Linked DNA regions of Nitrosospira lacus. The protein of the gene in region 2 interacts with the protein of the main gene of each other region in a pairwise test. Links are inferred from orthologs where the notes say so. Each region holds a gene or a part of one and is shown on either strand. Other genes may lie near its edges. The genes, in order: accC and cysM.

Region 1 (5,658 bases), 2.5 Mb from region 2 along the record:
ACAGCGCGCGTCAGTATCGGGGCCAGCATGATCAAAGGATTGGCAAGAATATTGGCGAGAACCACATCCGCCCAGGCTTCACGTGCGGAATCTTCCCAAGTCGCCAAATGCGCCGCATGAAACTCAATTGCTGTTTCGTCACATTGATTAAGCAATGCATTTTCGCGACTGGCTGCAACCGCCTGCGCATCTATGTCCACGCCCACCACGTAGCGGGCGCCGAGCTTCGACGCGGCAATAGCAAGTATGCCGGAACCACAACCGTAATCAAGAAGATCTTCGCCTCCTTGCAGATTTTCGTCAAGCCAGGCAAGGCAAAGCTGGGTGGTAGGATGACTGCCTGTGCCGAAGGCCAATCCGGGATCGAGTGCCAGGTTGATGGCGGCGGGATCGGGCGCCCGATGCCAGGTGGGGACGATCCACAAGCGTGACGATATCTGTATCGGATCGAATTGCGATTGCGTTATCCGTACCCAATCCTGCTCTTCCACAAGCGCCAGGTGGTAGGCAGGCGGGGTGGGAAGCTGAGCCGCTTGCGCCGCAGCCTGCACAATGGACGCTATATCGGCATCCGCTTCGAATAAGGCGGTAAGTTCTGACATGGACCAGATTTCCCCGGCTAACTCACCGGGCTCGTCAAATAATGGCTGCTCTCGTTCAGTCCCTGCAGCCGCATCGTGGATGTCCGTTGATAACGCACCGAGTTCAAGCATTGCATCGCTCAGAATTTCGGCATGCAAATCATCGGTTTCCAGGGTGAGAGAAATCCAGGACATATATCGCGCTACTCAGAAAAACTCGCCGCCACGCGGCTCACCGCTTTTAGCCCGGCTTATTGTAGTTGGCAAGCTTCTGCTCAAGATAGTGGATGCTAGTGCCACCCGTCAGAAACGCGGCGTCCGACAACAGATCGAGATGCAACGGGATATTGGTGCTGATGCCTTCCACCACCATTTCCGACAGCGCAATGCGCATTCGGGCGATTGCCTGGTCGCGGTTATCCCCATAAGCAATAACCTTGGCGATCATGGAATCATAATAGGGCGGCACCATGTAGTTATGATAAATGTGAGAGTCGACACGAATGCCCGGGCCGCCGGGAGCATGATACTGCGTGATACGGCCGGCGGAAGGCGTGAGCTTGTAAGGGTCCTCGGCATTGATGCGGCATTCGATGGCATGACCCTTCCATGAAACGTCTCGTTGGCGAATGCTCAATTTCTCGCCCGCGGCAACACGAATTTGTGCTTTTACCAGATCTATCCCGGTAATTGCCTCCGTAACGGGATGTTCCACTTGTAAACGGGTGTTCATTTCGATGAAATAAAACTCGTTTTTTTCAAACAGGAACTCGAACGTTCCCACACCACGATAACCGATACGGCGGCACGCATCGGCGCAGCGGCCCCCTATCCTGTCGCGCAGCCGGGGGGAAATGCCCAGAGCAGGTGCTTCCTCCAGAATTTTCTGATGGCGGCGCTGCATTGAACACTCACGTTCACCCAAATGGATTGCATTGCGGTGTTCGTCAACCAGTACCTGGAATTCGATATGACGTGGATTTTCCAGAAATTTTTCGGCATAGACCGTCGGATTGCCGAATGCTGCCTGTGCCTCGTTGCGGGTGATTATGACCGCATTCGACAACGCGGCCTCGGTGTGAACCACGCGCATCCCGCGCCCGCCACCACCGGCTGATGCCTTGATAATGACAGGATAGCCAACAGCACGGATAACCCCCCGGACCTCATCGAGGGATTCCGGTAATGCACCGTTGGACCCTGGAACACAGGGAACTCCTGCTTTTTTCATTGCATTCTTGGCACTGACCTTGTCGCCCATCATACGGATCGTTTCGGGACGCGGCCCGATGAAGACAAAACCGCTGCTTTCCACGCGCTCGGCGAAGTCGGCGTTTTCGGAGAGAAAACCATAACCGGGATGAATCGCTTCCGCATCGGTCACTTCGGCTGCACTGATGATGGCGGGAATATTAAGGTAGCTCTGAGCCGATGGCGCCGGTCCGATGCACACGGACTCATCGGCGAGCTTCACATATTTTGCATTGGCATCCGCCTCGGAATGCACCGCCACCGTTTTAATTCCCATCTCACGGCAGGCCCGCTGGATCCGCAGGGCGATTTCACCACGATTGGCTATTAGAATTTTTTCAAACATGGAATATCTCTATTGAACTACGAGGGTTCTGGCCATCTTTTCTATTCTGTGGCCCCTGTAAAGAAAGATGGGAGATAGCGCTTACAATCATTCGATCACAAATAGCGGCTCGCCGTACTCGACCGGCTGCCCGTTTTCGACGAGAACCGCCTTGATAATTCCATCCTTGTCCGATTCAATCTCGTTGAGCAGCTTCATTGCTTCAATGATGCATAAGGTATCGCCAGCCTTCACTGCCTGTCCTATCTCCACGAATGGGTTCGCACCAGGGGTAGAGGTGCGATAAAATGTTCCCACCATGGGTGACTTCACCACGTGGCCTTGCGTCAATAACTCGGCAGGTGCCGCAGCGGCCGGCACGGGTTCGGTGGCGGCGGGCGTGACTGCCTGCATGACGGGTGGCGCAGTTACATAAGCCTGCGTGGAGGATACGGACTTGCTGATGCGAACTTTTTCCTCACCTTCTGTAATTTCCAGTTCGCCAATACCCGATTCTTCCACCAGCTCAATCAGTTTTTTAAGTTTTCGTAGATCCATAAAGACCTCCTGGAACAACGCCCATTTTGGGCATTTCTAATTATCCAAACCTGCCATCAGCCCTGTAGCATTTTCTGCTTGCAGCATTCCATCGGCCGGTAAATCGGCGGAAATGGCTTCTATCTTCTGCCAATTCCACTCAGTGAACAGGCACCGTCAAAAATATTGAGGATTTTCCGATTTGAGGAATGCGCGCTAACGAGCTGTCAGAGCATATTTCAAGGCCAGCTCATAACCTTTGGCGCCCAAACCGCTGATAACGCCAAGCGCCAGATCGGAAAAATACGACTCCTTGCGAAAAGACTCCCGGGAAAAAATATTCGAGAGATGAACTTCGATGAATGGCAATCCTGTGGCGGCAAGTGCGTCACGCAAGGCAATACTGGTATGCGTATAAGCCGCCGGGTTAATAATAATAAAATCGACATCGTCATCCATGGCCTGCTGAATACGATCAATTAATTCACCCTCCATATTACTTTGGAAAGCAACTAACTCTATGCCAGACTTCTTTGCCAAATTCAGCAAATTCTCGTTAATTTCTTCTAACGTCATGGATCCGTAGACTTCAGGCTCACGTCTGCCTAAAAGATTGAGGTTAGGGCCATGAAGGACTAAAATACTTTTAGACCCATTTGCTTTGGTTTTCATCCGATAAGTGTGCCGCAACCCGCCAAGAATGTCCAGATGTTAGGTGACAATCGGCGAAAATAGAGGAAAATATCCATACTTGAGCATGCGGATGAGAGATATGGTGAAATGACCGACCACAATGGAATTAAGGCTTTGCTGCGCGCCGCCCGGCGCTTCCTTCCCCGTCTTCTCGATAAAATGAGGTGATAAATCCGGTCAATCATGAGAGACTGAAGACTACTTTCGAAGGAGCGCAGGTGCGATGTGTCCCTCGCTTGACGGCACGAACTTGCCACATCTCGTGACGTCCACATTCCATTCACGCGCTGGATTTCAGACATCAACCAATTTGCCCGCTGTTTCCCAAACCTCTATAATCGTAATTCAATTTTTTCTTCGAAGCTGTTGTAGCTCAGTTGGTAGAGCAACTGATTCGTAATCAGTAGGTCGGAGGTTCGACTCCTCTCAACAGCACCATGTTTATCAGCATCTTACGACCATTCCAAGGAGATAGAGTCTAGGAATGTAGACGAGGTGTAGACGATAGCCGTACTAATTGACTGTTTAACGGCATTATTCTCGCCTGATGTAAACGCGCGCGCCCTTTGAGTTTCCAGAAGACGGTACGGTCCAGCCTGCCAAACAGGGTCGCCGTATAGTCGGTGTATTGATAGAAGGCGGCCCAGCCGGAGTGAATAGCTTTACGAGATTTTCAACGCTGTCGCTCATGAGTCGTTCTCAACGACGGTCCTAAAATAATTCCAGATACCTGTTTCATTTAAGGACCTTGTTTACAGTATTAATTAGATTTCGCCACTGAACTGTCTCCGTTGGAGTCAAATCAGCTGCCGTATGGTCACGGCTCCATCGAACAAATGCCTTTGCGAGTTTGTATTTCGAGAAGTTGTCAATTTCCTGGGCGAATATTTCTACAATTGATCTTGAGATGTCCTGTGCCGCAACGCTCGAAACATCCCATGCGAGTTCCTTCGCCACCATAACTAAGGTATCTCTAAGTAATTCCTCAATCTCCGGTTTAGCAACGCTACCGACGTACACATCTTTGGTCCGAAGGATTGCTTTATTGCCGAGTCGATGAACTAAGATCTGTTGCTGTGCGGCTTGATCTCCCGCGCTGTCTGAGTCAAGAAGCGCAGCCACTTTCAGTTTATGAGCATGGAGAATCGTCGCAAAGTAGACGACTTTTCCCGCACTTTGCGCAGGTACAAGCGCGATTTTATCGTTTAGACCTCCGTCATTTGCTTCGCGAAGAAGTTGAGAAACTGCATCAAGATACCAATAGTCGGTTAACCCTTCTAAAATTAAATTGCGCTGTTGGGTGAAAAGACTCTGAGCAAGGTCGTACCCCAGCGATTCTTGAAGGGGTAAAAGTGCTGCAGGATCGTCCGAAGTTACCTCCGAATGAATTTTTGTTCCAGCTGTTCGATCCGGCATCTCAACCACGCGCACAAAATCCAGTTCATCTGGTCCCACCAAAAACGGTGAGTGAGTACTGTAAAGGGTTTGGTTCTTCTCCGCTAATCGCGAAAGAGTCTTTCTAAAATCTCGCTGCTTGAGTCCGTGCAGGCTCAATCCCGGTTCGTCGAGTAGAAGGACCGCATTCTCATGTTTGTCAACGGCTTCCGCAAAAAAGACTACAAAGAACGAGACAAGCCACTGGAAGCCCTCAGATCGCTGGTCTAATTCGATATTTACTCCCAAGGAGTCTTCGACGACAACTTTTAGATATTGACCGTCGGCAACCACACGTAGGCGGTCTGCCTCCCCACGACTTGTGTCTGGTAGCCAAACAGCTCGTATGTCATTCGTAAGGCGAACTTCAGCCCCATTCAGCTGATATGACCGTTTATCAAGCTGATCTCGGTAAGCTAGCAGAGCCGCCGGATCGTGGGCGGGGGGTTCGGGCGCCTTTCCAAGATTCGACAATTCACGAGCAGTGAATCCTAAAAGCTTTAACAAACACTGATTGCCATAGTCGTATTGTTCGTCATCCATAACTCCCGTTTCAAGACGAGATGCGAGATGCTCCAAATGGATGACAGGGCGCACACGGAAATAATTACTGAACAAAACGAAGACGGGCACACGATCGTCTAGAATCGCAATAGTATTCTGTCTTGCTTCAGATACGATACATGCATCGAGAAGTCGCTGATGACGCGCCTCCTCTTTTGAGTTGCCTTCCTCTATATACTGAAAAATACTTGAGAGCCATTGCTTCAGTTTCTTTGCGAGTTCACCGCTAATCAGTGTCGTGCTAGTCCAATTATTCGTTATCACCTCTAGAGT
Region 2 (15,637 bases):
GAGATTCGAACTCACGGTAGAGTTGCCCCTACGGCAGTTTTCAAGACTGCTGCCTTAAACCGCTCGGCCACGCCTCCCAAATTTGTCGCACGAATCATACCGTTTTGGGACTCATTTTGCCAGTAAGACCCCTGCAACCATAATGATATTGCAACTTTCCATAAACATGCGTAGTCTTATGCATGTATAAGTTCGTCAACCAAGGAGACGTCATGCAATCTGAACTGAGATATTCCGGCTCGACCGCGCAAACCGGGCTTGCTGTTGTCCGCAACAAGGTCCTGCGCAACACTTACTGGATGCTCGGCTTGACCATGATTCCGACGATGTTCGGCGCAATGATCGGGATGAGCACCAATTTCTCATTCCTCGCGCAAGCGCCAATCATGGGTCCGCTGGTGATGCTGGCTGTGATGATGGGCCTGCTGTTTGGCGTGAGCGCAACGCGTAATAGCATGATGGGAATCGTGTTGTTGTTCCTGTTTACATTTGTTGCCGGCTGGTGGCTGGGGCCGATGCTGCAATATGCGCTTCATTTCAAGAATGGCGCGCAACTGGTGGGAACCGCCGCCGCTGGAACGGGGATGATTTTCTTCACCCTGGCAGGGATTGCGACAGTGACCAAAAAGGATTTCGGCTTCATGCAGAACTTCCTGTTCGTGGGACTGGTGTTGCTGATCATCGCATCCATCGCCAACCTGTTTTTCGCCATGCCGGCGGCTTCACTCGCCATCTCGGCTGTTGCGGTGCTGCTGTTTTCCGGCTTCATTCTGTTTGATGTAAGCCGTATCGTTAACGGTGGAGAAACCAACTACGTGATGGCGACGATGGGTATTTACCTTAGCCTCTATAATCTGTTCACCAGCCTGCTGCATCTGTTGTTGGCATTCTCGGGTGAACGAGATTGACGGTCTGAGTAATCTCTAATGAAAAAGGGCGGCTTTTAACAGCCGCCCTTTTTTTGGGCCCTGCCATCTCTCCCATCATCTTTCTAAACGGCGGCTTTCTCAAACAATGCAATGGATTCGACATGTGCGGTGTGCGGAAACATATTCACCACGCCTGCAGCCTTCAACAGGTATCCCTTCCCCTGCACCAGCACGCCCGCATCACGGGCCAGCGTAGCTGGATTGCAGGATACATACACGATGCGCGGGGGCGCTGTTCGTCCTTCTCCCAAGGAATTAACTACGGCAATTGCACCCTCGCGCGGTGGATCGATCAGCATTTTGTCGAAATACCCCTGCCCTTGCATCCAGGCTTCGTTGATTTCAAACAGGTTGGCTTCAACGAATTGCGTATTACGCGCAAGCCCATTGCGTTTCGCATTCTCCCCCGCTCGCCTCACCATGGCCGCGCTGCCTTCGTAACCCGCCACATACGCGCCACGCCGCGCGATTGGCAGGGTGAAATTTCCCAATCCACAGAATAAATCCGCAATACGCTCCCCTGGCTGCGGGTCGAGCAAATTCAGCGCACGCCTTACTAGTATCCGGTTCATGGCGGGATTGACCTGGGTAAATTCAGTCGGGTGAAACGGCATGACGATATCGAATTCCGGCAGAGTGTAATTCAACTCCGGCGCGTCCTTGGGGTAAAACGGATAAGCCGTCTGCGGGCTGCCTTCAGGTTGCAGGAAAAACTGGATGTGATGCCGATCGGCGAAGGCCGTGAGTAATACTTCGTCCTGCGAGGTAAGTGGTTCCAGGATGCGCAATACCAGCACATCCACCTCCTCGCCCAACGATACTTCGATCTGCGGGATACGGTCTAGGATCGATAGACTTCCCACCAGTTCCCGCAACGGCAGGATGAGCCTGGAAATGTGCAAGGGCATGACCTCGCAAGCCTGCATGTCGGCGACAAAGCTGCTGCGCTTCTCGTGAAAGCCGACCAGAACTCCGCCCTTCTTGGCAACATAGCGTACTGACAGCCGGGCGCGATAGCGATAACCCCAGGCTGCCCCGTATACCGCAGGCAGGATTAATTCAGACTCGACCTTTCCGATATGCTTGAGGTTGTCTTCCAGAATGCGCTGTTTCGCCGCCACCTGGGCGCGCGCATCCATATGTTGCAGACTGCATCCGCCGCATGTTCCGAAGTGTCTGCATTGCGGTGTTACTCGCGCATATGCAGGCTTGAGAACCTGCCCCACCTGCGCCATCTCGAAATTTGACTTCTTGCGATAGGGATTGTAGGTAACCACTTCACCGGGCAGCGCACCTTCAATGAAGATGACTTTACCTTGCGCGTGCGCGACTCCCCGGCCTTCCTGATCCAGGGATTCGATGGTAACGGGAGCAATCATCCTGAATCCGGCAGTTGGACAGGGCAAGGTAACGGAATAAGCGCCGTCGTTGCCGCTACGGCCACTGACCGAGAAATTCCTGCCAGTGGAGCTCGGCAGACTTGCCCAGGGTGAGACGCACCAGCTCGCATTCGCGTTGATACTGTTCATCGTCGAAAATACCGCGCATGAGCTGGAAACGTAAAAAGACCAGATAGGTATTCACCACATCGGTCTCACAGTAGTTGCGGATTGCGGCGATCTCCCCATTCTGGAAGGCGGTCCAGACTTGGGAGCCATCCATGCCGAACTTTCCGGGAAACCCCATCAGCTTGGCGAGTTCGTCCAGCGGCGCATTGGCGCGCGGCTGGTACAACGCCAGCAAGTCCATTAAATCGAGATGGCGCGTATGGTAGCGGCTGAGATAGTTGTTCCATTTGAATTCGCGGTCGTCATCACCCATCTCCCAGTAACGGCGTGCCTGTAGCCCATGAATCAGGCTACGGTAGTGCAGTACCGGGAGGTCGAAACCACCCCCATTCCAGGAAACCAGTTGCGGGCTGTATTTATCGATGCCTTCGAAGAATCGGCGGATGAGTTCCGCTTCGGAGTCTGCCGCATTTCCTAGCGACCATATGCGGAAATCATTCTTGTCGCGCAGTGCGCACGAGATTGCGACTATCTTCTGTATGTGCAGTTGCAGGAAATCACTGCCCACAGCCTGGCGGCGCGACTGAAACGCCATCTCGGCAATATCGGCGGCCGCGAGTTGCGGGCCAAGATCATGAAGCTTGCGCAATCCCTCTATATCAGGAACCGTCTCGATATCGAAAACCAGTACCGGTGTCACGTCAAGGGGATCTCAGTCGAATAGTGAATTTGAGGATCTACAAGGTGATGAGTTTGAGGCTTTATTTTCTAACCCAGGAACCGCTCGCCGCCTGATACCACCATCCCGCTCTGGCCAGTTCGATCCAGCGTTGACCAAAAGTGGAACGAATGTCCCCTTCCCATTCGGGATGCCCATTGGCACGGGCTATTTCGCGATAAAGCGCATTTCTGTCCTGATTCTCGGACGCAATCAAGGCATTGACCGGCTGGCGTGCCGACAATGGCAACGCATTCGCGTCGCGCATGGCAATAAACCCGTCGCGCGTAAGCCCCACCGCACCCCTGGCGTAGTATGGCTCCAGTTGGCTATGCCGTTGCTGCATGCTTTGCTTGAGGCTCGCAATCGCCGGCGTATTGATCTCGATGTCCGCCGCCGTGTAGCCGGCGAACGATGCCGAGAGTAGTATCATCAGCAATATCAAACGGGAAACTGGATTGCGCATGGTATTCACCTTTAATGTTCCGGTTGCAGCGATTGCTATGGTTGCACGGGAGGCTCGGAAGGAGCGGGTTTATCCGCACCCTGTCCGCCCTCTTCGGGCTTCTTGAGCTGCCACACTTCTTCGATGATCTTGTCCGCCGCTTTTTCAGCCGCGGCGGCAGGGAAATAAATATTAATGGTGACACATCCTGACAGAAATGTACCCGTTAATGTCATCAAGCCTGCGCGAAAGAAAAAGTTTTTCATATCGTCCCTACTGAAAAATAGGTTTAACATTTGCTTGAGTGATCCGCTGCAGGCGGTTAATCAGCTCCCACCAATCCACGTTGCGATTATAGCCTATCACCGTGATCGCCGGAATTCCGCCACCCTTGACGATGACATAACCTTTCGCTGGATGCTCGGACGCTATCCCGCCCATATGGCAAACACCGTTGCGCAATGAACAGCTCCAGCCGATCTTTGAATAGCCGAATTCCTCAAAAATATGCAGGAAACTACGCTGAATCGCGGCTGCCGCCCCCGACCCCCCCAGAGAGGAAATATTCTGCACAGCGGCCTGGCTGATACGGCGCGGATAGTTTCCAGGGCTACTCATGATGCTGGCGTCAAACTTTATCGGTTTCCAGTCAAAAAGTTCAAGGCCATGCACCGCCACATCAATGCGACCTTGCATATTACCGAATGAAAACACGCCGGTCAGCAGATTGAGATCCAGATTGCGCATATCCAGATCCGCCACCAGCGACGGTGCCCGGCCCATGGGGTCCAGCACCATCATGTTTCTCAATTCCACCCTACCGTCGAATACCTTGAAAAGCAGGGCACCATCCATTTCCAGAGTATGGCCCGTGTAGCTCACTTTGGGGATCGTGCCGGACAGCGTACCGTACATTGGGCGGCTTCCCAGCGCTTCCGTCAGCCTTCGCATGGATACGGGCGAAAGCCCGCCGCTGAATTGCCAGTGCCAGTCCTGGGCCTGCCGCGATGCACGGAATTTCTCCAGCGTAAACTCGCCGTCCAGTACCGGTATGGTCATCCGCGGGATGGCGAGATCTTGTCCGTTAATTTCCAGCGGGACACGAAATTCTCCCAGCGGTATCCGCGATAACTGGCTGCTCTGGATGCTTATATCGGCTATCGACACCCCTTGCGCCTGCCAGGGAATGTTGGCGTTCACACCGCGAAATGCAAAGCGCTCATGTTCGTCTTCCACCGAGACGTCACGCAAATTGAGGTTAAGCAACTCGCTGGCACCATTGCGGTAGCGCAATCGAATTCCGGCATGCCCTGCAGCTTTTAACCCCGTAAAGGAGGTATCCGCCAGAAAAGGTTTGAGCACTTGACTGAACAACGCGGACAATTCCAGATTGCCGGCATGCAAATCAAGATCGCGCAGCGTGTTGGTGGACCGGTCAGCCACACCTGATAAATCCGCCTCGCCGATACCTGCGAGCACGAGATTTCCCTTGAGCAGCCGAATGATATCGTCATCCAGGTTGCCGCTGACATGCAAACGATGACCCTGGCCCGTAAAATAAAGCGGCTGCCAAAACACTTCTCCCTGCGGCCAAGTTACATCGGCCTGCCATTCCCAGGCATTCCTGCGCTGACTCGCCTGGCGGCCATCCTGGCGCTCAGCTTTAGCGATGATTTCCCCACTGATATTCTCACCCGCATGCAAACCGCTGACATCGCTGAACGCCAACCCATCCACCGCGAGATTCGCCTCTACATTAGCTAGCCCGCCGGCATTACCGCGCAATCTGGCCGTCCCATTGAGTTTCCCCTTGGCGGGCGCGAGCATTTCTTTTTCTCTATCAGGCAGCAATTCGGCAATGCGTGCTACCTGTCCGTTGGTAACTGTCAGCACGCCTTCCCATGCCGCGCTTCCCCAACGGGCGGAAAGCCGCCAGCCTTCGCTGGCTTTATCGGAAGTCATCTGGATTTTTACATCCAGCATCTTATCGCGAGAAGAGTAATGAAAGGTTGCGGGTATCGGCGCTGACTTGGATAGCCGCAATACTCCATCATCACAGCTGATCAGATCCTGGGAAAACCGAAATGTATGGCAGGAAAAACGTAAATTACGCCAGATTTTTCCCTGCACCGCGACTTCACCCAGCTTTATTTCCAGCGATGATGCCTGCGAGCCGGTTAGACTGGCTTGTATCCCCCTTGCGCTTAAAAGGGGGCTGTGAATATCATCGACGGAAAGGGTAATGAGAGGCGCAGCGCAGGCAGAGAAAACAATAGCAAACCACGCCGGCAATATTGTAACGAGTAGCTTAACCATTGTTGACTCGCCCAAACACAATTCGCGGACTCTTAAAGCACTCCTGTATAACGCCATATAAATGACGTCATGCTACCTATGGTCATTACTTATCCGGCAGGAAAATACAATGAATTCGTCATTCTGCACTTGACCCGGATCCAGCCCAAACCGCAACGATGCGCTCTGAACGCCACTGGATACCGGTTTCCGCCGGTATGACGCTTATCCGCTTACTCGCTGAATATATGATATTGACACATAGGCTTTACCCACTCAGGCCGGGAAAACCCCCGTGGAAAGGTAGCGATCCCCGCGATCGCAAACGATGGAAACGATCACCGCGTTGTGCAATTCCGCGGAAATCTTGAGTGCCGCCGCCAAAGCACCTCCCGACGAAATTCCGGCAAAAATCCCTTCCTCGCGCGCCAGCCGCCGAGTCATATCCTCGGCTTCGGCCTGGGAAACCAGGATAATGCAATCCACCCGGCTGGCATCATAGATTCTTGGCAAGTAGGCTTCCGGCCATTTGCGGATACCCGGAATCTGCGCACCGTCTTCCGGCTGTACGCCGATGATCTGAATCTCCGGATTCTTTTCCTTGAAATATTCGGAGCAACCCATAATCGTACCGGTGGTCCCCATGCTGCTCACCAGATGAGTAATTTGCCCTCCGGTATCGCGCCAGATCTCGGGAGCGGTCCCTTCGTAGTGTGCTCTTGGATTATCGGGATTGGCAAACTGATCCAGGATGATTCCGCGCCCCTCGTCACGCATTCGCTCAGCCACATCCCGTGCTTCTTCCATGCTGCCCTCTTTCGAGGTCAATATGATTTCCGCCCCGAATGCCTTCATGGATTGCCGCCGCTCCACGCTCAGGTGCTCCGGCATCACCAGTATCAGGGGATAACCCATGATCGCCGCCGCCATCGCCAAAGCAATGCCGGTGTTGCCGCTGGTGGCTTCTATCAGCGTATCTCCGGGCCTGATCTCCCCACGCGCCTGCGCATGCCTGATCATCGATAACGCTGGACGATCTTTCACCGAGCCTGCGGGATTGTTGCCTTCCAGCTTGGCGAGAATGACGTTACTGGTTTTCCCGGGCAAACGTTTAAGTTTTACCAGGGGCGTGTTACCGATAAAATCTTCTATGGTTTTGTACATATCCAATTCGCAGAGAATTCGTAAAGATCGTGCCGGATTATCGCATACGCGCCGCTAGAAGACCCATTACAAAACGCACAAGGGTGGCTGCCAAGAACATCGTCGAATTACTCGTTTGTGACGGGATGGGTGGAGAAAGCACAACCCATTGGCAATTGACGGGTTATGGCGTACCACCTCCCCCATCCTGACAATGCCAGGTTTTTATTGCCTGACAGCTGGTTTATTTTCCGTCTTGGCCGTGGTGCCGCCGCCCACCGTAATATCCTTACGTAGTTTCTTCATGGTGGCGGGACCAATGCCATTGACCTTTTCCAGATCGCCCGGCAATTTGAAGGGACCATTCTTCTTACGATAATCGACGATAGCCTTGGCTTTGGCCGGACCGATTCCCTGAAGGGTTTCCAGCTCCCCCTGAGTAGCGGTATTGATGTTGACAGCCGCGTAGACCGGACCGGCAAGCGCGAACAACATGACAATAAGAAACAACAGTTTTTTCATAACCCTATTACACTGCGCGCGATTGCAGCCATCAAAACGGAATATCGTCATCCATGTCATCGAACCCCGTGCTGCTTCTTGGGGCAGGTTTATTGCTGCCGGAGGTACTCGGCGCGAAACTGCTCTCGTCCCTATCACCCCCCTCGTAGCTGCCGCTTCCCGGTTTGCTGCCCAGCATTTTCATGTCGCTGGCGATGATCTCGGTGGTATAGCGTTCGGCACCTGACTTGTCGGTCCATTTCCGGGTTTCCAGCCGTCCTTCGACATATACCGGACGACCCTTCTTCAGGTATTCACCGGCGATTTCGGCCAGTTTGCGGTAAAACGTGACGCGATGCCATTCGGTTTTCTCCTGCTTTTCACCGTTTTTGTCTTTCCATGTTTCCGTGGTTGCCAAAGTGATGTTGGTCACCGCGTCGCCATTTGGCATGTAGCGGGTCTCGGGGTCTTTACCGAGATTGCCGATGAGTATGACTTTGTTGACTGATGCCATTTACGCTTCTCCCCCAAGTAGTTGAACAACTCCTTCTTCGTCAAAGCCTCGCATATCCACTTTCAGGTAAGCCACGCCTTCACTTGCCAGCACCAGTGCTTCATGCACACCGGGTAGCGCCGCCAATTGACGCGATAGCCCGCTGGCCTTGCCCGTATCCATTTCCTCCACATGGTACATTCTGGTACGCACCGCGGCAGGCGCTTTCATGGTGGCGGCAAACAGCAGCCATAATGCCAGCAGGATGCCGCAAAATGCAAACAGCGCGGAGCTGCCATGATGTTCAAATAAATAGCCGCCAGCGGTGGCGCCGGTAAATGCGCCGAGAAATTGAACGCTGCTATAGACGCCTATGGCTGTGCCCTTTGCGCCGACCGGCGCTATCTTGGAAATAAGCGAGGGCAAGGTTGCTTCCAGCAGATTGAACGCGGCAAAGAAAACCAGCAGCGCCGCCGTCGTCCCCCATAGGGATTCGAACGTATACGCCAGCAATACCTGGCTTGCCAGCAATACAGCCACTGCAATGACAAAAACCGGTTTGAGTTTTGCTTTCTTTTCCGCATAGATGATCGCGGGAACAATCAGAACCATGGAAAAGAGCAATACCGGAAGATATACCTGCCAGTGGGAATCTACCGCCAGACCCGACTTGCGCAATGACAACGGCACCACCAGCCATAGCGCCATCAGAACTGCATGTAACGCAAACACACCGAAATCCAGGCGTAGCAATTCGGGATTATGCAACACGTTACCAAAGCGTCCTGATGATGCCTCGGTATCGGAATGGAAACGGCTGATCAATGGATTGGGAATAATCTTATAAACTACCGCCATCGCCAACAGGGCCAGTACTCCGGTCATGGCGAAAATTCCAGGGACGCCAATCAAGCGATTGAGTGCCGGCGCGACAATCAGTGAGAGCGCAAAGGTGGCACCGATGGTCATGCCAATCGTGGCCATCGCTTTGGTGCGATGCTCTTCACGGGTGAGATCGGCGGCAAGCGCCATTACCGCGGCGGAAATCGCCCCCGCGCCTTGAATGATGCGGCCAAAGATTACCCAATAAATATCCGTGGCGGACGCGGCCACGAAACTGCCCGCGGCGAACAGAATCAAGCCTATGTAGATAACGGGCTTGCGCCCGATCCGGTCGGACAACCAGCCGAAAGGTATTTGCAGTATCGCCTGGGTCAGCCCATAGGCGCCAAGGGCAATGCCGACCAGCGTATAGTTGCTTCCGCCCGGCAAATGCTCGGCATAAAACGCGAACACGGGCAGAATGATAAACATGCCAAACATGCGCAACCCATAGATACCGGCCAAACCCGCGGTAGCGCGCAACTCAATCGGCGACATTTTCTCGGGGGGTGATGAGACGGACATGAATCAGATTGGGAAAATGCGGAGAAGTTGAGTATATTAACAGGTTTGACCGGCACTCAGATAGCCCAAGGTTGTCATGGGTGACCAATGGAAGCGTCGATGGAACTCATAAAAATTCGCGGTGCGCGCACGCACAACCTCAAAAACATCAATCTTGATCTGCCGCGAAACAAGCTGATCGTCATCACCGGTTTGTCCGGTTCCGGCAAATCCTCGCTCGCGTTTGACACGCTTTATGCGGAAGGTCAGCGGCGCTATGTGGAATCGCTCTCGGCGTATGCGCGGCAATTTCTGCAATTGATGGAAAAGCCCGATGTCGATCTGATCGAAGGCCTTTCTCCCGCTATCGCCATAGAGCAGAAAGCGACATCGCATAATCCGCGTTCGACCGTCGGCACCGTCACGGAAATACACGATTACATGCGCCTGCTATTTGCGCGCGTGGGCGATCCGCAGTGCCCCGACCACGGCATCACGCTGATCGCGCAAAGCGTTTCGCAAATGGTCGATCATGTATTGAAGCTGCCGCCCGATACCCGGCTGATGATACTGGCGCCGCTGGTGGTGGGGCGCAAAGGCGAGCAGCTGGATTTGATCGATGAACTGCGTGCACAGGGTTTCGTGCGGCTGCGGGTAGACAGCAAGGTGCATGAAATCGACGTGCTGCCAAAACTGCATAAGAATAAAAAGCACACGATTGAAGTGGTGGTGGATAGACTCAAAGTTATGCCCGATGCCAAGCAGCGGCTGGCGGAGTCATTTGAAACCGCGCTGCGCCATGCTGACGGACGCGCTTTGGCGGTGGAAATGGATTCCGGCCACGAGCATCTTTTTTCCGCCAAGTTCAGCTGCCCGGTGTGCAGCTATTCGTTGCCCGAACTTGAGCCGCGCTTGTTCTCCTTCAATAACCCGATGGGCGCCTGTCCCAAGTGTGACGGTCTGGGGAAAATTACATTCTTCGATCCCAAGCGTATTGTCGCTTTTCCTCATTTGTCATTGGCTTCCGGCACAATCAAGGGCTGGGATCGGCGCAATCAGTTTTATTACCAGTTGCTGGCGAGCCTGGCCAAGCATTATGATTTTGACCTGGAGATTCCTTTCGAACAACTGCCTGAAAACATTCAGGACATCATTCTCAAAGGATCAGGCAAGGAAAAAATAGCGTTTTCGTACTTGAATGAAACTGGCGCCCGAACCCAGCGGACACATACCTTCGAGGGTATTATTCCCAACCTGGAGCGACGCTATAAGGAGACAGAGTCGCAGGCCGTGCGCGAGGAGCTGGCAAAATACCTGAATTCGCAGACCTGCCCCGAATGCGCGGGCACCCGCCTACGGCGCGAGGCCCGCCATGTGCGGGTGGGAGGGCGGGCCATTTTCGAAATCAACGCGCTACCCCTGAAACAGGCCATGGTTTTTTTCGATCAGATGGAACTGACGGGGCAAAAGCATGCCATTGCGGAAAGAATCGTCAGGGAAATTTCCAGCCGCATGTTATTCCTCAACAACGTGGGCCTGGATTACTTGTCGCTGGATCGCTCCGCCGACACCTTGTCCGGCGGGGAGTCCCAGCGTATTCGGCTCGCCAGCCAGATCGGTTCCGGGCTGACCGGCGTGATGTATGTGCTGGATGAGCCTTCCATTGGTCTGCACCAGCGCGATAATAGCCGGTTGTTGGAAACACTCAAGAATCTGCGCGATCTCGGCAATAGCGTAATCGTGGTGGAACACGACCAGGATGCCATACTGTCCGCCGATCATGTGGTGGACATGGGTCCCGGCGCAGGCGAACATGGGGGAGCGATCATCGCGCAAGGAACCCCGGAAGCCATTCGGAAAAGCGCCAGCTCCTTGACCGGCAAATATCTTTCTGGCCAATTGGTCATCGCGCTGCCGGAAAAGCGCACCCAACCAAAAAGTGATCGCTGGCTCCGGATCGAAGGCGCTTCCGGCAATAATCTGAAAAACGTCAACCTCAACCTGCCGGTGGGATTGTTCGTTTGTATCACCGGCGTCTCCGGCTCAGGGAAGTCCACCCTTATCAATGAAACGCTTTATCTTGCAACGGCGCGCTACCTCTACGGCAGCAGCACGGAGCCTGCGCCGCATCAGAGCCTGGATGGCCTGGCGTTCTTCGACAAGGTCATCAACATGGACCAGAGCCCCATCGGGCGCACGCCGCGCTCCAACCCGGCCACATATACCGGCTTGTTCACACCCATCCGCGAACTGTTCGCGGGCGTACCCCAGGCGCGCGAACGCGGCTATGGTCCCGGACGATTTTCGTTTAACGTCAAGGGCGGACGCTGCGAAGCCTGTCAGGGCGACGGCATGATCAAGGTTGAGATGCATTTCCTCCCCGATATATACGTGTCGTGCGACGTCTGCCACGGCAAGCGTTATAACCGCGAGACCCTGGAGATTCAATACAAGGGAAAAAATATCAACGAAATCCTGCAGCTGACAGTGGAGCAGGCACACGAATTTTTTAGCGCCGTGCCGGTTGTAGCGCGAAAGCTCCAGACGCTGCTGGATGTGGGTCTGGGCTACATCACCTTGGGACAATCCGCCACTACGCTTTCCGGCGGAGAAGCCCAGCGGGTGAAACTTTCGCTGGAGCTCTCCAAGCGCGATACCGGCCGCACGCTCTACATCCTGGACGAACCCACCACCGGCCTTCATTTCCAGGATATCGACATGCTGCTGAAAGTATTGCATCGGCTACGTGACCATGGCAACACCGTGGTGGTGATCGAGCACAACCTGGACGTGATCAAGACCGCTGACTGGATCGTCGACCTCGGCCCCGAGGGCGGCGAGGGCGGCGGACAAATTATCGCTGAAGGCTCACCGGAGGAGATAGCGGCGAGCGAGAACAGCTTTACCGGTCATTATTTGCGAAGCGTGCTCGGTCCCTGATCGAGGACGCAAGCTGCGAATGGATCACCGTAAGTCTTTATGCAACAGCTTCAATGCCGCGATCGCCGCAGCCGATCCCCTGTGTATCGTACCGCGGCACTTACCTATACCACCCAGGCTACCCAAGGGACGCACTCTGGTGATCGGTGCGGGTAAGGCTGCGGCGGCAATGGCACTGGCAGTGGAAAACCATTGGCAAAAAGATGCGCTACTGAATGGTATTGTCCTCACTCGCTATGGCCACGGCTTGCCACTGGAACGCATCACGGTGATTGAAGCCGGGCATCCCCTTCCGGACAAACGGGGTGAGCAGGCAGCGCAAGACATTCTGGCGGAAGTTAAAAAACTCGGTGCGGACGATTTACTGCTCTGCCTGGTGAGCGGCGGCGGTTCAAGCTTGCTTTCGTTACCGGTGGCGGGCCTATCGCTGAATGACCTCAGAAACGTCACCCGGGAATTGCTGCTGTGCGGTGCGGCAATTCAGGAAATCAATACCGTGCGCAAGCATCTCTCCGCCATTCAAGGAGGGAAGCTTGCCGCGTCATGCCGTGCCCCGGTATTGGCATTGATCATATCGGATGTAACCGGGGATGCCCCCACTCATGTCGCCTCCGGCCCGTGCGCGCCAGACCCGTCAACCTATCTGGACGCGCTGGAGATACTCGAACGCTACCGGATCGATGCACCCGCTGCGGTGCTGGAAATATTGCTGGCGGGTGCCGAAGGAAAGCGCGACGAAACCCCCAAGCCGGGTGACGCCGTCTTCAGGAACGTGGACAACCGCGTGATCGCCACCGCCCGGGATTCGCTGCTGGCGGCGGCAAAATATTTTCATGATCAAGGTATTCCCGCCGCTATACTGGGTGACGGCATAACCGGTGAATCACGCGATGTAGCCAAGGTCTTCGCCGCGCTGGCACGGCAAATCCGTCAATATGGCCAGCCATGGAAGCCGCCGGTGGCGCTGATCTCAGGAGGAGAGACAACAGTTTCGTTACGTGAAAATGGCTGCGGCGAACAGCGCGGCACCAGTGGAACGAAATCTGGTGGACGAGGCGGACGCAACACGGAATTCCTTCTGTCGCTTGCCATTGAACTCAACGATGTAACGGGAATCCACGCTCTGGCCTGCGATACTGACGGCATAGACGGTTCGGAAAACAACGCCGGCGCAATCATGGCGCCAGACTCGATCCACCGTGCAAAGCAAATGGGCATCGACGCCCGCGCCTTGCTTGCCAGTCACGACTCGTATACTTTCTTTGGGCAACTTGACGATCTGATACTTACCGGCCCAACCCGAACCAATGTCAATGATTACCGGGTAATTCTGGTGCTATAGAACTAACGTCCCGAAAATGAGCCATAAGGCCGCACGGACTATTATGATGGGAAGAATCGCCCATTGATCTGGAGATATGTCACGAAACCGCAATATTGCTTACATATCATCGCAATATCGAAGAGAATATTACCGACAGGGGAAAACATATGGCAGCAACCATACTGGTGGTGGAAGATGAACCCGCGATTCAGGAGTTGATCTCGTATAGCCTGAGGCAGGCCCGCCATGTCGTTTTTGGTGCAAGAAGCGCGGAACAGGCCATGGAGATAGTGAATGATGCATTACCGGACCTGGTGCTGCTTGACTGGATGCTGCCGGGAATGAGCGGCGTAGAATTTGCACGCATGTTGCGTCGCGTAACGCGTACCAAGACCATCCCCATCATCATGCTTACCGCTCGTGCCGAAGAAAGCGACAAGGTAGCGGGATTGGAGATTGGCGCCGATGACTACATCACCAAGCCCTTTTCGCCACGTGAATTGCTCGCGCGGATTAAAGCAGTGCTCCGACGGCGTTCACCGGAGGCGGCTGATGATCTGGTGGAAATCGGCGGACTGCGCCTTGACTCCGCAACACATCGCGTAACCGCGGGTGATAAGGAAGTGGTGCTCGGGCCCACCGAGTTTCGTTTGTTGCATTTCCTTATGACGCACTCCGAACGGGTGCATACACGCTCGCAACTGCTCGATCAGGTATGGGGAGACCATGTATTTGTGGAGGACCGTACCGTGGACGTGCATATTCGCAGATTGCGCAAAGCGCTGGAAAATGTCAGCAAGGATGGTTTGGTGCAGACCGTGAGAGGATCGGGCTATCGCCTGTCAGCGGGACCGGCGGCAAGCATTGGTATCGTATGAGTATAATGGGTCATCTTCACTCTTCGAAATAACATACGTGCCTGCTTTCTGGGAGCGCCTTACTCTCATCCTGACAATTGTTGTGGCCGGCATACTCTGGACTACGCTCGGCGCGCTCGTAACATTGGTCTTTTGCAGCATTGCCCTGCTGCTGCTGGTCATCCACCACTGGCGTCATCTGATAATGCTGGACAGATGGCTTCACGCCGAAGAATTGACATCTGTCGCATTGCCTGATGCCCCCGGAAAATGGGGAGATGTATTTGCCCGCCTGGCGCGACTCATGCGCGAACAGCGCAGAAATCATCAGCAACTCAGTTCCGCGCTGGAGCGCCTGCGGCGCGCCACTTCCGCCATGCCGGAAGGCGTGGTAATTCTGGATGACGTCGACCGTATCGAATGGTGCAATCCGGTAGCCGAAAAGCATTTGGGCATAGATATCAGCCTCGATGCCGGTCAGCATCTTACTCATTTGGTGCGCCAGACCCAATTCACCGACTACCTGAACGCTCACAATTACAGTGAGCCGCTGATAATCAAACCCTCCCGAAACCAGAGCCTGACCCTTTCGCTACAGTTCGTGCCTTATGGCGACAAGCAGAAACTGCTTGTCAGCCGTGATATTACCCGCCTTGAGAGAGTCCATACCATGCGGCGGGATTTCGTCGCCAATGTCTCGCATGAGTTGCGTACACCGTTGACAGTCATTGGTGGATTCCTTGAAACGCTGGCGGAAGAAGGCGCTCCCGACCCCGAAACCCATAAATGGGCGCTCACGCTGATGACCGATCAGACCCGGCGCATGCAGCGCCTAGTGGAAGACCTGTTGACGCTGTCGCGACTGGAGGATTCAGAAAACCTGGTACGGGAAGATACCGTCAATATCCCGAAAATGTTGCGTGAACTCTGTCATGAAGCGGAATCCTTGAGCGCGGGACGTCACCGTATCCATCTCAAGCTTGATACCAAAGCCAAGCTGCTGGGAAACATGGACGAGTTACGCAGCGCTTTCAGCAATCTCGTCAGCAATGCTATCCGCTACACCCCCGATGGGGGGACTATTACATTGAACTGGGC

Evidence for each region.
Region 1: the proteins of cysM (region 2) and accC interact in binary tests that used the Escherichia coli proteins (3 or more experiments, as listed by UniProt). The link is inferred for Nitrosospira lacus from one-to-one orthologs.

The regions. Positions count from the first base shown.
Region 1 is NZ_CP021106.3:590,440-596,097, reverse strand. Bases 1-2,914 are described here. They hold accC (acetyl-CoA carboxylase biotin carboxylase subunit), read right to left. Parts: upstream 2,179-2,914; coding sequence 823-2,178; downstream 1-822. Other genes in these bases: aroQ (type II 3-dehydroquinate dehydratase), read right to left, coding at 2,911-2,914; accB (acetyl-CoA carboxylase biotin carboxyl carrier protein), read right to left, coding at 2,266-2,715; prmA (50S ribosomal protein L11 methyltransferase), read right to left, coding at 1-776. Also shown: more of aroQ, read right to left, coding at 2,915-3,366; EBAPG3_RS02680 (AAA family ATPase), read right to left, coding at 4,123-5,658. UniProt on the Escherichia coli protein: This protein is a component of the acetyl coenzyme A carboxylase complex; first, biotin carboxylase catalyzes the carboxylation of the carrier protein and then the transcarboxylase transfers the carboxyl group to form malonyl-CoA.
Region 2 is NZ_CP021106.3:3,113,595-3,129,231, forward strand. What follows is about bases 5,116-7,884. They hold cysM (cysteine synthase CysM), read right to left. Parts: upstream 7,060-7,884; coding sequence 6,172-7,059; downstream 5,116-6,171. Other genes in these bases: EBAPG3_RS14260 (translocation/assembly module TamB domain-containing protein), read right to left, coding at 5,116-5,916; EBAPG3_RS14270 (ComEA family DNA-binding protein), read right to left, coding at 7,264-7,560; ssb (single-stranded DNA-binding protein), read right to left, coding at 7,592-7,884. Also shown: EBAPG3_RS14235 (Bax inhibitor-1/YccA family protein), read left to right, coding at 213-908; 23S rRNA (uracil(1939)-C(5))-methyltransferase RlmD, read right to left, coding at 992-2,308; EBAPG3_RS14245 (3'-5' exonuclease), read right to left, coding at 2,364-3,137; EBAPG3_RS14250 (YdbL family probable chaperone protein), read right to left, coding at 3,199-3,621; EBAPG3_RS14255 (hypothetical protein), read right to left, coding at 3,657-3,866; more of EBAPG3_RS14260, read right to left, coding at 3,874-5,115; more of ssb, read right to left, coding at 7,885-8,053; EBAPG3_RS14280 (MFS transporter), read right to left, coding at 8,054-9,412; excinuclease ABC subunit UvrA, read left to right, coding at 9,539-12,358; EBAPG3_RS14290 (glycerate kinase type-2 family protein), read left to right, coding at 12,378-13,700; phosphate regulon transcriptional regulator PhoB, read left to right, coding at 13,850-14,560; phosphate regulon sensor histidine kinase PhoR, read left to right, coding at 14,598-15,637. UniProt on the Escherichia coli protein: Two cysteine synthase enzymes are found. Both catalyze the same reaction. Cysteine synthase B can also use thiosulfate in place of sulfide to give cysteine thiosulfonate as a product.